Regions from separate parts of the Rhizobium sp. EC-SD404 genome, predicted to be linked through region 2. Evidence: predicted binding sites of a transcription regulator. Region 2 holds the regulator's gene; each other region holds the start of a gene.

Region 1 (5,316 bases), 1.2 Mb from region 2:
TCTCTGGCAGGCCTATTTCACCGGCGCGAACATTCCGGACATCGCATCGCTCACCAATCCTGCGGTCGCCGATCCTGCGGTCGACTGACATGCGTGTGCTGGTGACCGGCGGAACGGGGTATGTCGGTCGCTTCATCGTTGAAGCCATGCTGCGGGAAGGCTTCGAGGTCATCGTCGCCGGCCGGCAACCTCCCGAGCCCGACCTGTTCAGTGCGCCGATTGCCTTCAGGCCGCTCGACCTCGATCCCGACGCCGATCGCACGGCCCTTCTCGAAGGCATCGACTGGCTGGTGCACGGCGCCTTCGATCATGTCGAGGGCAAGTACCGGGGCGGCGAAGGCGACGATCCGGCGCGTTTCAGCCGGCTCAATCGCGACGGCAGTATCGCCTTGTTCAAAACTGCGAAAGCCGGCGGCGTCAAGCGTGCCGTCTTTCTTTCAAGCCGCGCGGTTTACGGCACCCAAGGGGCACCGACACTACTCACAGAAGCGACGCCGGCAAGGCCTGAAACGCTATATGGGCAGGTGAAGCTCGATGGAGAAAGAGCACTCAGCGCCCTCGCCTCGGCCGAATTCGTGGCGGCCAGCCTCAGGATCACCGGCGTTTACGGTGCTCATCGGTCGGGTGCCTCCCACAAGTGGGAGAAGCTCTTTGCGGATTTCCTGGACGGTCAGACGATCGCGCCGCGTGTGGCGACGGAAGTGCACGGTTTCGATGTCGCGCAGGCCGTTCTTCTCCTTCTGCGGTATACCGATATCAACGCCATCGCCGGACGGGTGTTCAACGTTTCCGACATCCTGCTGGATCAACACGACCTTTTAGGCCGGGTCGCTGCGCTCTCGGGTATCGAGAGACAGCCTCCAGACCCCGCCGATAGAACATCGGTCGACGTCATGGATTGCACCGTGCTCAAAAAGCTCGGCTGGCGCCCGGGAGGCTTCGACCTGCTGGAAGAAACGCTGCCCGACTTGATCAGGCCTCGTTAGGCTGACGACGGATCAGTCCTCGTCGAACTGAATGCGAAACTGCGTCGCTTCCAAATCCTTCGGTGCGTTGAGACCGAGGTGTTTCCAAGCGTTGGCAGTGAGGACCCGGCCGCGCGGCGTGCGCTGGATGAAGCCCTGCTGGATCAGATAGGGCTCGATGATGTCCTCGATCGCATCGCGCGGTTCCGAGAGGCCGGCGGCGATCGTTTCGATGCCCACTGGGCCCCCACCGAAATTCTTGGCGATCATGAAGAGATAGCGTCGGTCGAGTTGGTCGAGGCCGAGCGCATCCACTTCCAGGCGCGTCAGCGCCTCGTCGGCGACCTTGCGATCCACAGCTTCGGCGCGCGCGACCTCGGCGAAATCGCGCACACGGCGCAGCAGCCTGCCGGCGATACGCGGCGTGCCACGGGCACGGCGGGCGACTTCGAGCGCGCCATCCTCGGTCATCGGCAGGCCCATGATGCGGGCACCGCGCCGGACGATCAGTTCCAGTTCTGGAACGGTATAGAAATTGAGCCTCACCGGAATGCCGAAGCGGTCACGCAACGGGGTGGTGAGGAGGCCAAGCCGCGTCGTGGCGGCAACGAGCGTGAAATTGGCGAGATCGATCTTCACGGAACGGGCCGCCGGCCCTTCGCCGATGATGAGATCGAGCTGGAAATCTTCCATCGCCGGATAGAGAATTTCCTCGACCGCCGGGCTGAGGCGATGGATTTCGTCGATGAAGAGAACATCGCGCTCTTCGAGATTGGTCAAGAGAGCGGCGAGATCGCCGGCCTTGGCGATGACGGGGCCGGATGTCGCACGGAAATTGACGCCGAGTTCCTTGGCCATGATCTGCGCGAGCGTCGTCTTTCCAAGGCCAGGCGGGCCAACGAACAGCACGTGATCGAGTGCCTCGCCGCGTGCCTTGGCGGCCTCGATGAAGATCTTGAGGTTCGCGCGCGCTTCGGCCTGGCCGGTGAAATCGTCGAGCGTCTGCGGCCGCAGAGACGCCTCGGCGTCCTCGCCGCGCTTTTCTGCATCGATGAGACGAGCGGGATCACTCATTGGCGTTGGCCGAGGTCGGTGAACGGGTCATGCCATCGGTGTAGTCCAGCCGCTCGGCGCTCGCAATCGCACCGCAGTTCATGGCCTTGCCAGTTCCTTCAGCCCCAGACGGATAAGCTTAGCGCTGTCGGCGTCTTCGCCGGCGTTCTTCACGGCGACCGCGACGGCGTTCGCCGCCTGGTCGCGTGAATAGCCGAGATTGGTAAGCGCGGAGACCGCATCCGAGATGGGTGCGGAGGCGACGCCCTCGCCGAGTTCTTGCTTGAAACCAATCGCGCCTGCGGCATCGCCGGCAAAGGCGGGCGCCTTCGCCTTCAGTTCCGTGACGATGCGCTGGGCGACCTTGGGTCCGATACCCGGTGCGCGCGCCACGGTCGCCTTGTCCTGAAGCGCGATGGCATTGGCGAGCTCGGATGCCGTCAGCGTCGTCAGGACGGCCAGCGCCACCTTGGAGCCCACGCCCTGCACGCTCTGCAGCAGGCGGAACCATTCGCGTTCCAGCGGGCTGGTGAAGCCATAGAGCCGCAACACATCTTCGCGCACATAGGTCTCGATTTGGAGGATCACGGCCTCGCCGGCGGTCAGTTTCGCCAGCGTTCGGCCGGAGCAATAGGCAACGTAACCAACGCCGTGGACGTCGACGACGACATGGTCTTCGCCGATCTCGTCCACCGTGCCTTTCAGTTTTCCGATCATGGAACAGCTATCCGATTGTGGGCTGGGCAGATATTTTTCGTCGCCAGATCGCCGTCATCTATGCGCTCGCGAGCCTCAGCCGGCCGGCTGCACTTTGACGGTGGTGGGCGTGGCAGATGGCGATGGCAATGGCGTCCGCGGCATCGTCGGTGTCGAACGTCGCCTTCGGCAGGAGCACCTTCACCATCATGTGGATTTGCGTTTTGTCGCCGTGGCCGACGCCGATGACCGTCTTCTTCACCGCATTGGGCGCGTATTCGGCGACCGGCAAGCCGGCGAGCGCCGGCACAAGCATGACGACGCCGCGCGCCTGGCCGAGCTTCAGGGTCGCGACCGCATCCTTGTTGACGAATGTCTGCTCCACGGCTGCTTCGTCCGGCTTCATTTCATGGAGAATGGCGGCGAGACCCTCGTGCAATTGCTTGAGACGGGTCGCCAGATCGCATTTCTCGTCGGACCGGATCGTGCCTGATCCCACGAAGCGCAGCGAGTTGCCGAGCGCATCGACCATCGCCCAGCCGGTACGGCGCAGGCCCGGATCGATACCCATGATGCGAATCGTCTGTTGCATGCGCGAAACCCTAGCTGCTGATGCCATGTTCTGCCACGCATCTCGTGAACAAAAGAGAAACAAACTGAGGATCGAACGGAGAAGGTGGCGGTGGAGGGTCGCAGCACCTAAATCTCTCCCAACACCCAACGCGCTTTCGCTGCCAAAGGACCAGTCATGGTACCCCTCTCCATTCTCGATCTCTCGCCCATCGCCGAAGACCAGACGCCGGCCGATGCGCTGAAAGGCTCCCTGAAGCTCGCCCAGAAAGCCGAGGCGCTTGGCTACAATCGCTTCTGGCTTGCCGAGCATCACAACATGCATGGCATCGCTTCTGCTGCGACCGCCGTCGTGATCGGTCACGTGGCCGGTGGGACGAAGACGATCCGCGTCGGCTCGGGCGGCGTCATGCTGCCGAACCATTCGCCGCTGGTGATTGCCGAACAGTTCGGCACGCTCGAAGCCCTCTACCCCGGCCGCATCGATCTCGGGCTTGGTCGCGCGCCCGGTACCGACGGACTGACCGCAAGGGCCCTGCGCCGCAATCTCGATGCCGGAGCCGAAAACTTTCCGAACGACGTCGTCGAATTGATGACGTTGCTCGGCGCGCCACAACCCGGCCAGCGCGTGCATGCGGTTCCGGGCGAGAACTCCCATGTGCCGATCTGGCTCCTCGGCTCCAGCCTATACTCCGCACAGCTTGCGGCGATGCTCGGCCTGCCTTTCGCCTTCGCATCGCACTTTGCGCCGGATTCGCTGATGCAGGCGCTCGCAATCTATCGTGAGAAGTTCCAGCCCTCCGCCGTGCTCGACAAGCCCTATGCGATGGCGGGCGTTATGGCCGCACCGGCCGAAAGCGACGAGGAAGGGGCATTCCTCTTTACCTCGGCGCAGCAGCAATTCGTCAATCTGCGTCGGGGCACGCCCGGGCGGACGCCGAAGCCGGTCGAATCGATGGACGAAATCTGGACCGCAAACGAAAAGATCGGCATCGAACATACGTTCCAATACGCTCTCGTCGGTTCCCCCGAGACGGTGCGCGAAAAGACGGATCGGTTCCTTGAACTGACCAAGGTGGACGAATTGATCGTCTCGTTGCCAATCCATGATCTCGACAAGCGGCTGAGAGGTCTCGAAATCCTGGCCGGCATGCGCGACGAAATGGCCAGGCAGGCAGCCTGAATGCGTCGATGAACGGCGTATGAACCGCTAAGCCATCCTTCGTTCAGGATCGGGACGCTAAATCTGTCTTCATGCTTCGCCCCTGAATGCATCGAAGAGCCCAAAAAGGCCGCAAGGAGAGTGAGATGAAGAAGTTCATAGTCGCCGCAGCAGCATCGCTGGCCGCACTGGTCGCGCTGCCCAGCATCGCATCTGCAGCACCAGGCTTTGTCACGACCAATTTGAACGTGCGGTCCGGTCCCGGCACGCAGTATCCGGCGGTCACCGTATTTCCTGCAGGCGCCCAGGTTGACGTCATCGGTTGCACGGCCGGCCCCGGCTGGTGCGATGTACAAGGCGGCGGCGTGCGCGGCTGGGTCTCGGCCAGCTATCTCGACCTGTCCTACGACAACCGCCGCGTCCGCGCTCCGAGCTATGTCGCACGGATCGGGATTCCGACGGTCACCTTCTCCATCGGCAATTATTGGGACCGCCATTACCGCGGCCAGGGCTTCTACCGTGATCGCGGCCGTTACGAAGGCCGTCCGGTCGTCGTCCGTCCCGATCGTCCAGGCCGTCCCGTGATCGTGCAGCCTGACCGTCCCGGTCGCCCCGGCATCGGTAATCCGGGCCGTCCAAACCAGGTCGAGCGCCGCGAAGACCGTCGCGAGTTCCGTCAGGATGCCCGTGAAGATCGCCGCGAATTCCGCCAGGACCGACGTGAGGATCGCCAGGAGTTCCGCCAGGAGCGTCGTGAGGATCGCCGCGACAACCGCGTCGAACGCCGTGACGATCGACAGGATCCCCGCCAGCCGCGTCGCGAGTTCCGGCAGTACTGATCGGCGGTTGATCGAAACAAGCTAAAAAAAA
Region 2 (5,316 bases):
GCAACGTCGCGATCGCGGCCTTTCTCATCCTTCTCGTCACGCCGTCGGCGGTGACATCGCCCGGTTTCCAGATGTCTTTCGCGGCCACTGCGGCCCTCATCGCCGCCTATGGCGGCTGGGCCGCGCGCAACAAGAACAAGGCTCCGGAGTTCTCCAGCGCCAAACCGGGCTTCGTCTGGCGCTGGACGGGGCTGATCCTCGGCTTGGCCGTGACCTCGCTGATCGCCGGAGCCGCGACGGGGATATTCTCCGCTCACCACTTCCACCGCATGTCGAGCTACGGGATGATCGCCAATGTGATCGCAATGCCCGTCATCTCCATCATCGTCATGCCGTTCGGCACCCTTGCGCTCCTGACGATGCCGTTCGGCCTCGACGCGATCTTCCTCACGATCATGGGTGTTGGTCTCCAGGCGGTCATTGCCATCGGCCATCATGTCGCCGACTATGGCGACGGTTTTGCTACGGGTCAGATTCCGGGTGCCGTCACTGCGCTTCTGTCGCTGGCGTTGCTCATTCTCGTCTTTGCCCGAACATGGCTGCGAAATGTCGCGATGATACCCGCGTCTGCCGCCGCGCTGATCATGGTGTCCGACATACGCGCCGACCCGCCATTGCTGCTGATCGCAGAGGACGGCCGCTTGGCCGCGATCTTGCGCGATGACGGCTTGGCCACCAACCGTGCGCGTCCGAGCAGCTTCATCTTCGATCAGTGGGCGACGGCAACCCGGCTGGAGACCCATGTCCCGCCAATCGTCGTTGTCGATGCACAGGCTGACCACACGTCAACCCAGGCGCCTGCCGAGCCGGTCGAGGGCGAAGCCGAAATCGACCCCGCCATTGCCTACGGAATGATGCGTCAGGCGATCCGCGAACTGAGTGATGGGCAAATAACAGGCGTGTTCCAATGCCGCCGAGGTGCGTTTTGCGTGGCTCGCATGGAAAACGGCACAACGATCGCCTGGCTGGAGGAGCCGGCCTATGTCGGCCCCGCATGCGACATGACCGATATCGCGATCATTCCGATACCGCTGTCGATGCGCGAATGCCGGTCGGGCGCGACGCTCTTCACCGCCCGCACATTGCGTGAGACCGGCGCAATCGCCGTCTACGCTGAAACGAGGGGAGACGGATTCGCGGCGAACGAAGCGCGTGCTGCAGGCAATGGGCAGAGTGCACACCTTGACCAGCAGCCGACGTTCCGCTTCGAGCAGTCTGCCGGCCGGATGCGCGCTTGGACGCGACACCGCTACTATGACTGGAGAACGGGAAGTTTTGCCGAGCCCGGCACGGATGGCGCCTCTTCCGTCAACACGAACATGAGCGGAGACGGAAGAGCTGCCGATAGCCTGGATCAGTGATAGCGCCGAATGAGCCCGACGAGCTTCCCCTGGATCTTGACGCGATCCGGGCCGAAAATCCGCGTTTCATAAGCCGGGTTGGCGGCCTCGAGCGCGACGGATGCACCTTTGCGACGGAAACGCTTCAACGTCGCTTCCTCGTCGTCGACCAGAGCCACGACGATGTCGCCGGGATTGGCCGTCGAGGAGTTCTTGATGATGACCGTGTCGCCGTCGAAGATGCCGGCTTCGATCATCGAATCGCCCTTGACCTCGAGCGCGTAATGTTCGCCGCCGCCGAGCATGTCCGGTGGAACGGCAATCGAATGGGTATTGTTCTGGATGGCGGAGATCGGCACACCCGCCGCGATACGGCCCATGACGGGCACGCTGATGGCGCGATTGTCGTTGTCGCGCGGCATCTCGCTCTGGCGGCGCTCGGCTGCAATCTCGGGCTTCGGCGTCTTGCCAAGCGATCCTTCGATGACACTCGGCGAAAAGCCGCGACGCTGCGGCACTGCCGCGTTGTAGCTGTCCGGCAGCTTGATGACTTCCAGCGCACGCGCACGGTTCGGCAGACGGCGAATGAAGCCGCGTTCCTCTAGCGCGATGATGAGGCGGTGGATCCCCGATTTAGACGCGAGATCGAGGGCTTCTTTCATCTCGTCGAAAGATGGCGGTACGCCGCTTTCCTTCAGACGCTCATGGATGAAAAGAAGCAGTTCCTGCTGCTTACGCGTCAACATCGGCTGCTTGGGCCCCCGCTCGATCGGATGGAAACAAATGTGGAACACACTTTATCTGTTCCTTTTGTGTTCCGCAAGTCCGCCAGGGAAAACCGTGGCTAGATCCGTCGCAAGACGATCGCCCGCACGGTGTCTCCCATCTTGGCGGCGGGGGCAAATGGTTGCCGGATGACGAGGCCGTCCGCCTCGGCGAACACGCGCATCATGGAGGAATCCTGCTTGGTGGCAGGGGTGGCGACCAACTTTCCGTCCGCCCGTCGGCGCATCGCCGCGCGCAGATAATCCTGGCGCACGTCGTTTTCGGCGAGGTCGACATCCAGAACCGCATCCACCATCTGCAGATGATGGGCGCGGCCAGCGAGCTTTGCGATCAGCGGCGTGAGGAAGACGTAAGAGCAGACGAGGCTCGAAACCGGGTTTCCGGGCAATCCCAGAACATGCATCGGGCCGATGCGGCCGCTCATCAGAGGTTTGCCGGGGCGCATGGCGATCTTCCAGAACGCCAACTCAAGGCCGCGCGATTCCAGCACGTTGCGAACGAGGTCGTGATCGCCGACCGAGGCGCCACCAAGCGTTACGAGGATATCGGCGCCTGCCGCCTGTGCGGCATCGATCGATCGATTCAGGGCATCCTCGGTGTCGGCGGCGATGCCGAGGTCGATCGGGTCGCCTCCTGCTTCCTTGACGATCGCAGCGACACCGAAGCTGTTGGATGCGATGATCTGATCGTCTCGTGGGTCCGCGCCCGGCTGCACGAGTTCGTCGCCAGTCGCGAGGATGGCGACGCGCGGACGACGATGAACGGGCAGGGAAGGGAGGTTCATGGCTGCTGCCAGTGTCAGCCGGCCGGCATCGAGCATCGCGCCCTTGGCAATGACCGTTTCACCCCGGTGGAAATCGAGGCCTGCACGCCGCACGAAACGCCCGGACTGGACAGGCTCTAGAACGTCGATCCGGTTTGCGTCGAGGGGCCTTGCGTTTTCCTGGATGAGAATCGCATCGGCACCGTGCGGAACCGGCGCGCCGGTAAAGATGCGGACGGTCTCGCCGCGTCCGATGGCGCCTGGGAAACCATGGCCGGCGGCCGATTCGCCGATGACGGTGAGCGTGGCGCCTGGTTCTGCCGTATCGGCTGCAATCACGGCGTAGCCGTCCATGGCGGAGGCGGGAAACGGAGGTTGATCGCGCCTCGCGATAAGTGGTTCGGCGAGCACGCGGCCCCACGCGGCATTCAAAGGCACATTCTCGATATCGTCGATCGGTCGAGCGTCAGCGAGGATCAGCGACAGTGCATCATCGACGGGCAGCAGCGCCATGGTCAGGGTGCCCCGTCATTACCCGGAAAAGTCCAATCGCCGGACTTGCCGCCCGTCTTCGACAGCAGTCGGATACCGGTGATTTCCATCGCTTTGTCGACCGCTTTCGCCATATCGTAGATGGTGAGGCAGGCAACAGACACGGCCGTCAGCGCTTCCATCTCGACGCCTGTGCGGCCCGTGAGACGCGCCATGGCCTCGACACGCAGGCCGGGCAGGGTATCCGCTGCCTCGATCGTTACAGACACCTTGGTCAGCATCAGCGGATGGCAAAGCGGGATGAGGTCGGCAGTCCGCTTGGCAGCCATGATGCCGGCAATGCGCGCCGTGGCGATGACGTCGCCCTTTGCAGCGCTGCCCGATTGAATGAGAGCGAGCGTTTCCGGGGCCATCTTCACGAAGCCTTCGGCGATGGCGACACGCTCGGTCTCGGCCTTGCCGCCGACATCGACCATGGTGGCACGCCCGCGTTCGTCGAGATGTGTGAGCCGCGGTTCGTCGCTCATTGCGCTGCCACCTGAAGTTTGCCCGTAAGCAGCGTCTCCGTCGCGCCGGCGACATCGTCGATGCGCATCAGGCTTTCGCCGACGAGGAACGTGCCGATACCGGCGCGCTCGAGACGCAGGCAGTCCTCATGGGTGAAGATGCCGCTTTCGCCGACAAGATGACGACCGGCAGCCATCGGGGCGAGGCGCTCGCTGGTTTCGAGCGACACGTCGAAGGTGCGCAGATTGCGGTTGTTGATGCCGATGAGCGGTGAGGTCAGCACCAGCGCGCGCTCCATTTCAGCCTCGTCATGCACTTCGACAAGCACGTCCATTCCGAGATCGGTCGCCGTATCGTGAAGCTCGAGGGCCATGGCATCGTCGAGACAGGCCATGATGACGAGGATGGCATCGGCGCCCATCGCCCGGGCCTCAAAGACCTGGTACGGCTCGAAGAGGAAATCCTTGCGGATGACTGGCAGCGTCGTCGCAGAACGGGCAGCGACGAGGAATTCCGGCGCGCCCATGAACGATGGGGTGTCGGTCAGAATCGACAGGCAGGCCGCGCCGCCCGCCTCATAGGCTCGGGCAAGCGCCGGCGGATCGAAATCGGCGCGGATGAGACCCTTGGACGGGCTGGCCTTTTTGATCTCGGCGATCAGAGCGAACTGACCATGAGCGCGTTTCTCCTCAATCGCGGCCAGGAACCCGCGCGGCGCGTCGACATTCGCAAGCGCTGCCTTCACCTCTGCAAGCGGCCGGGCAGCCTTGGCGGCAGCGATCTCTTCGCGCTTGTAGGCTTCGATGCGGGTCAGGATATCGCTCAACGCCTCATTTCCTTCATATCAAGCCGCTTCTTCATCATGCCGCGGCCGCGTGGCGCTGCGAGACCGCAACGAGCCGCTCCAGCACGGCAAGCGCCGCGCCGTCGTCAATCGATTTCGCCGCAAGCTCCAGACCTTCCGCAACCGTCTCTGCACGGCCGGCAACCACCAGCGATGCGCCGGCATTCAGCAGCGAAATCTCGCGATAGGCATCTTTCGAGCCGCGAAGAACTGCCTGCAACGCCTTTGCGTTATGCGCTCCGTCCGCGCCTTTCAGCGCATCGATCGACACGCGCTTCAGGCCGAGTTCTTCCGGCTCGATCGAGAAACGCCGGATCGACCCGTTCTCCAGGGCAACGATATCCGTTCGCCCCGTGGTCGTCATCTCGTCGAGACCATCACCGTGGACGACCCAGACGCGCTCCGATCCGAGATCCTTCAGCACCTCGGCCAGCGGCTCCAGCCATTCCGGCGCGAAGACGCCCAGCAACTGCCGCTTGGCGCCGGCGGGATTTGACAGTGGGCCGAGCAGATTGAAGATCGTTCGGGTGCCGAGTTCCACACGCGTCGGGCCCACATGGCGCATCGCGGCGTGGTGGGCGGGG
Region 3 (5,316 bases), 350 kb from region 2:
GCGCGGGCTTCCGCCTTCTGGCGCGCCATCGCCGCGGTGAAGCCGTCGGTATCGACGCCGACGCCACGCAGCCGAAGCGCATCTTCCGTCAAATCCAGCGGGAAGCCGTAGGTGTCGTAAAGCTTGAACGCCGTCTCGCCATCCAGCCGGTCGCCCGAATTCAGCTCTGACGTCGCATCGTCCAGCAGCGTCAGGCCGCGGTCGAGCGTGCGGCGGAAGCGCGTTTCTTCGAGCTTCAGCGTCTCGGAAATCAGACCCTCCGCCCGTGCCAGTTCCGGATAGGCCCGGCCCATCTCGGAGACAAGCGTCGGCAGAAGCTTGTACATCAACGGATCTTGCGCGCCGAGAAGCCGCGCATGGCGCATTGCGCGGCGCATGATCCGGCGCAGCACGTAGCCGCGGCCTTCGTTCGACGGCAGCACGCCATCGGCGATCAGGAATGCGGACGAGCGCAGGTGATCGGCGATGACGCGATGGCTGGCGCGCTTGTCGCCCTCCGCCTTCACGCCCGTCGCCTCGACAGAAGCGGCGATCAGCGCACGGAAAAGATCGATGTCGTAATTGTCGTGCTTGCCCTGCAGCAGCGCGGCGACGCGCTCCAAGCCCATGCCCGTGTCGATCGAAGGCCGGGGCAATTCGATACGCTCGCCGCCGGCGAGCTGCTCGAACTGCATGAAGACGAGATTCCAGATCTCGATGAAGCGGTCGCCATCCTCGTTCGGCGATCCCGGTGGCCCGCCGGGGATGTGATCGCCATGATCGTAGAAGATTTCCGAGCACGGCCCGCAGGGACCGGTATCGCCCATCGCCCAGAAGTTGTCGCTCGTCGCAATGCGGATGATGCGGCTGTCCGGCAGGCCGGCGATCTTCTTCCACAGCGCGAAAGCGTCGTCATCCGTGTGGTAGACCGTCACCAGGAGCCGGTTCGCATCAATCCCGAAATCCTTGGTGATCAGGTTCCAGGCAAGCGTGATCGCCTGCTCCTTGAAATAGTCGCCGAAGGAAAAATTGCCGAGCATCTCGAAGAAGGTGTGATGGCGCGCCGTATAGCCGACATTGTCGAGGTCGTTGTGCTTGCCGCCGGCGCGCACGCATTTCTGCGCAGACGCTGCCGTCGAATACGGCCGCTGTTCCAGACCCGTGAAGACGTTCTTGAACTGGACCATCCCGGCATTGGTGAACATCAACGTCGGGTCGTTGCGCGGCACAAGCGGAGACGAGCTGACGACCTCGTGGCCATTGGCCTTGAAGAAGTCCAGAAATGCGCTGCGGATGTCGTTTACGCCGCTCATGAAACGCCCTTTTTCTTCTGTTCGACCAGCCCCCGATAGGGCCGCCAGCCTTTGTGTGTCCGGCTTTTATCGTTCGTCACAAACCCTGTCCAGCATCGCAAACGCCGCGCTTTGCGACTGCCTGAAACGAAGACGGCGGACCCGGATGGGGCCCGCCGCAATCGATCGATGCGAAACTGTTGAGGGAATGGCGGCCTCGTCAGCCGGCCGCGGCGTCGTCCGCGTCGTTGTCCGGCAGACCGTCATCGAAGAAATTCTCGGCGATCAGGCCGGCATTCTGGCGAATCGCCGTCTCGATCTCGCGGGCCGTATCCGGGTTGTCCTTGAGGAACTGGCGGGCATTGTCGCGCCCCTGCCCCAGACGCTGGCTGTTGTAGGAGAACCAGGAGCCCGACTTGTCGACGATGCCGGCCTTGACGCCGAGATCGACCAGTTCGCCGGTCTTGGAGATGCCTTCGCCATACATGATGTCGAATTCGATCACCTTCAGCGGCGGCGCCATCTTGTTCTTCACGACCTTGACGCGGGTCTGGTTGCCGACAGTCTCTTCGCGGTCCTTGACCGAGCCGATACGGCGGATGTCGAGGCGCACCGACGCATAGAACTTCAGCGCGTTGCCGCCCGTCGTCGTTTCCGGCGAGCCGAACATGACGCCGATCTTCATGCGGATCTGGTTGATGAAGATGACCATGCAGTTCGACCGCGAGATCGAAGCCGTCAGCTTGCGCAGCGCCTGGCTCATCAGACGCGCCTGAAGACCCGGCAGGCTGTCGCCCATCTCGCCTTCGATTTCAGCGCGCGGCGTCAGCGCCGCGACCGAATCGATGATCAGCACGTCGATGGCACCGGAGCGCACCAGCGTGTCGGTGATTTCGAGGGCCTGCTCGCCATTGTCGGGCTGCGAGATCAGGAGATTCTCAAGATCAACGCCAAGTTTGCGGGCATAGACCGGATCGAGCGCGTGCTCGGCATCGATGAAGCCGCAGATGCCACCGCGCTTCTGCGCTTCTGCAACGCAGTGCAGCGCCAACGTCGTCTTGCCCGAGCTTTCCGGTCCGTAAATCTCGATAATACGGCCCTTCGGCAGTCCGCCGACGCCGAGTGCGATATCGAGACCGAGCGAGCCGGTCGGAATGGTTTCGATCTCGACCACCTGCTCGTTCGAACCGAGCTTCATGATCGAGCCCTTGCCGAACGCGCGCTCGATCTGCGAGAGCGCCGCGTCGAGAGCCTTGCTTTTGTCCACCGAATTGTCCTCTACGAGCCGCAGCGAGTTCTGTGCCATATGATCCACCTTTAGGTTATTCGAGCCGGACAGGCAAACATGCCATCTGTTCTCGTTTGTACCTATTTTGTTCTCATTTGGCAAGTGCCTTCTAAATCTCTGGCCCGCCGTTGTTTTTCCACGTTTATTCCCGGATTGTTCCGCGCATGATCAGCATTACCCGCAAATCGGGAAAGAAGCCAGGATCACCTATCCTGTGGAAGGTTTGCCGTTGAGGCGATTCCTTGTCATCGGTGGGGCGCATCTCGATCGGCGCGGGCAGGTGAAGGGCCCGCTGCATCTCCACGCCAGCAATCCCGGGCAATGGGCGGAGATGGCCGGCGGCGGCGCGTTCAACGCCGCCCGCAATCTCGCGCGGCTTGGTCATGCGGTCCGTCTGGTGGCGCCGCGCGGCGGCGATCCAGCCGGCGAAACGGTGGCACGGGCGGCGGCCGATGCTGGCGTCGAGGATACGCCGATCACGTTCCTCGATCGGGCGACGCCCACCTATTCGGCCATTCTCGATTCGCACGGCGATCTCGTCGTCGCGCTTGCCGACATGGCGCTTTACGATGCCTTTTCGCCCCGCCAATGCGATCGCCGCACCCTGCGCGATGCCATAGCAGATGCCGATGCGGTGTTGGTCGACGCCAACCTCCCGGAAGCGACCATCGCGCGCCTGGCGCGGCGGTGCGACGAGGCAGGCCGGCCCTTGTCCGCCATCGCCATTTCGCCGGCCAAGATCGTGCGGCTGGAACCCGTGCTAGCCTCCCTCTCCAGCCTGTTCATGAACCGGCGCGAGGCCGAAGCGCTCGTCGGTCCGCTGGCAGACGACTGGCGGGCGCAGGCAGAGCAGCTGCGCGCCGCAGGCATCGAACGCGGCATTGTCACGGCCGGCGCCGGCGCGGCCCTCGCCTTCGATCGACATGAGACGTTCCTGCTGCCCGCGATCGAGGGCTGCAGCATCGTCGATGTCACCGGCGCCGGAGACGCGCTCGCTGCCGCCACCCTTGCCTTCCTGCAGAACGGACTGCCCTTCACCGATGCCTGCAGGCACGGCGTCGCCGCCGCCTCACTTGCCGTCGAAAGCGCCGAGCCGGCACCGCCCGGGCTGACGCTGAATGCCGTGCGGGCGCGCCTTGCCCTTGTGCCCCCGATCGATCCATTGCATCTGAAGCGCTAGCCGGGCGCGAGCCGCCACGACGTTATCCCGATGCAGACACAAGCCGTGAGAAGACGAAGATGAGCCTGAAAGACGAAACCGGTCTTATCGCCTATGCCCCGGATGTTGCCGAGGCGCGGGCGTCCGGCAAGCCCATCGTGGCACTGGAATCGACCATCATCACCCACGGCATGCCCTTTCCGGGCAACCTCGACATGGCCCGGGCGGTCGAGGCCATCGTGCGCGAGGAAGGCGCAACGCCCGCCACGATCGCCGTCATCGATGGTGTCCTGAATGTCGGCCTGTCGGACGAAACGCTCGCCGCCCTCGCCTTGCGCAAGGATGCGATGAAGCTGTCGCGCGCCGATCTCGCCTTCGCCCTGGCTGAAGGCCGCACAGGCGCCACGACGGTTGCCGCCACCATGATCGCCGCCGCCCATGCCGGCATCGGCGTCTTTGCCACAGGCGGCATTGGCGGCGTCCATCGCGGCGCCGAAACGAGCTTCGATATCTCCGCCGATCTCGACGAGCTTGCCCGCACCGGCGTCATCGTCGTCTCCGCCGGCGCCAAGGCCATCCTCGATGTGCCGAAAACGCTCGAAGTGCTGGAAACCCGCGGCGTGCCCGTGGTCACCTTCGGATCGGATGAGTTTCCCGCATTCTGGTCGCGCCAATCCGGCCTGACATCGCCGCTGCGCCTCGACACTCCGGATGCGATCGCCCGTTTTCAGAAGGTCCGCACCGCCATGGGCATCACCGGTGGCATGCTGATCGCCAATCCCGTGCCGGCCGAGGACGAAATCGCCCGCGAAATCATGGAAGCCCACATCCGCGAAGCCATGGCCCGCGCCGAAAAAGCCGGCGTCAGCGGCAAGGCCGTGACGCCGTACCTGCTGTCCGAACTCGTCGACATCACCGGCGGAAAGAGCCTTGAAACCAACATCGCGCTGGTCAAGGCGAATGTCCGTCTCGCCACGCGCATCGCCGTCGCCCTGGCGGCCTGATCGGACCCGTCGAGCGGCCATGCGGAAACAGGCGACCCGCGCGCGGATCGCCTGCCAAACGCGGGGCTGAACGGCCGGGTCAGCGGTCGAAGGTTTCCATCGACAGCATCGCGTCGCAGACCGCGCCGTCATGGGTTCCGACCCAAACGTCGAGCCAGCCGTCCGACGGACGCGTCAGGCTGACCTTCGCATCCAGATTGCCGTTGTCGTCGTCGTCATAGTACCAACCCGCAGACGCGGTGTTTACCAGCAGCACGCTGTCGCAATCGCTCTCCACCGATACGGTCAGGATATATTTCCCCATTCCGCTCAGGTTGAAGGTGAAGTCCGGCGCTTCCGTCACATAGCCGCGGCCGCGATCGGTCTGCGGCGTGACGTTGCCGCACTTCTCGATGTTGATGTTTCCGCCTGCGCGCACATTGTACTGGTGCACGGTGTAAAGATCGGCCCCGGAAAGCTCGTACGTATCGCCGGACTTTGCAAAGTCCGGACACGCCAAAGCGCTCCCGCCGGAAAGAACGAGAAACGCGAAAACCCAATAGATCCTGTTCATGATGAAAGTCCCCCAGAAGACTTTTCAAGATACCGCCGAAC

What was found. Region 2 encodes LexA, which represses DNA repair genes until DNA is damaged. Its sites were predicted from a motif close to TGTTCNNNNTGTGTTCNG; they were not measured.
Region 1: ruvC (crossover junction endodeoxyribonuclease RuvC) is a predicted target of LexA. The motif match lies at 3,351-3,368, and genes of this name have one in related genera.
Region 3: recA (recombinase RecA) is a predicted target of LexA. The motif match lies at 2,635-2,652, and genes of this name have one in related genera.

Annotation. Positions count from the first base shown of each region.
Region 1 covers NZ_LR701459.1:971,646-976,961, reverse strand. Annotated here, with positions in the region: gene GC125_RS05620 (glycosyltransferase) at 1-88, shown strand, start outside; gene GC125_RS05615 (NAD-dependent epimerase/dehydratase family protein) at 90-986, shown strand; gene ruvB (Holliday junction branch migration DNA helicase RuvB) at 999-2,039, opposite strand; gene ruvA (Holliday junction branch migration protein RuvA) at 2,118-2,735, opposite strand; gene ruvC (crossover junction endodeoxyribonuclease RuvC) at 2,794-3,306, opposite strand; gene GC125_RS05595 (LLM class flavin-dependent oxidoreductase) at 3,463-4,467, shown strand; gene GC125_RS05590 (SH3 domain-containing protein) at 4,593-5,285, shown strand.
Region 2 covers NZ_LR701459.1:2,183,830-2,189,145, forward strand. Annotated here, with positions in the region: gene GC125_RS11210 (ComEC/Rec2 family competence protein) at 1-1,361, shown strand, start outside; gene lexA (transcriptional repressor LexA) at 1,355-2,086, opposite strand; gene GC125_RS11220 (molybdopterin molybdotransferase MoeA) at 2,185-3,402, opposite strand; gene moaC (cyclic pyranopterin monophosphate synthase MoaC) at 3,405-3,908, opposite strand; gene trpC (indole-3-glycerol phosphate synthase TrpC) at 3,905-4,714, opposite strand; gene trpD (anthranilate phosphoribosyltransferase) at 4,749-5,316, opposite strand, start outside.
Region 3 covers NZ_LR701459.1:2,529,773-2,535,088, forward strand. Annotated here, with positions in the region: gene alaS (alanine--tRNA ligase) at 1-1,292, opposite strand, end outside; gene recA (recombinase RecA) at 1,492-2,577, opposite strand; gene GC125_RS12960 (carbohydrate kinase family protein) at 2,789-3,739, shown strand; gene GC125_RS12965 (pseudouridine-5'-phosphate glycosidase) at 3,799-4,722, shown strand; gene GC125_RS12970 (hypothetical protein) at 4,802-5,275, opposite strand.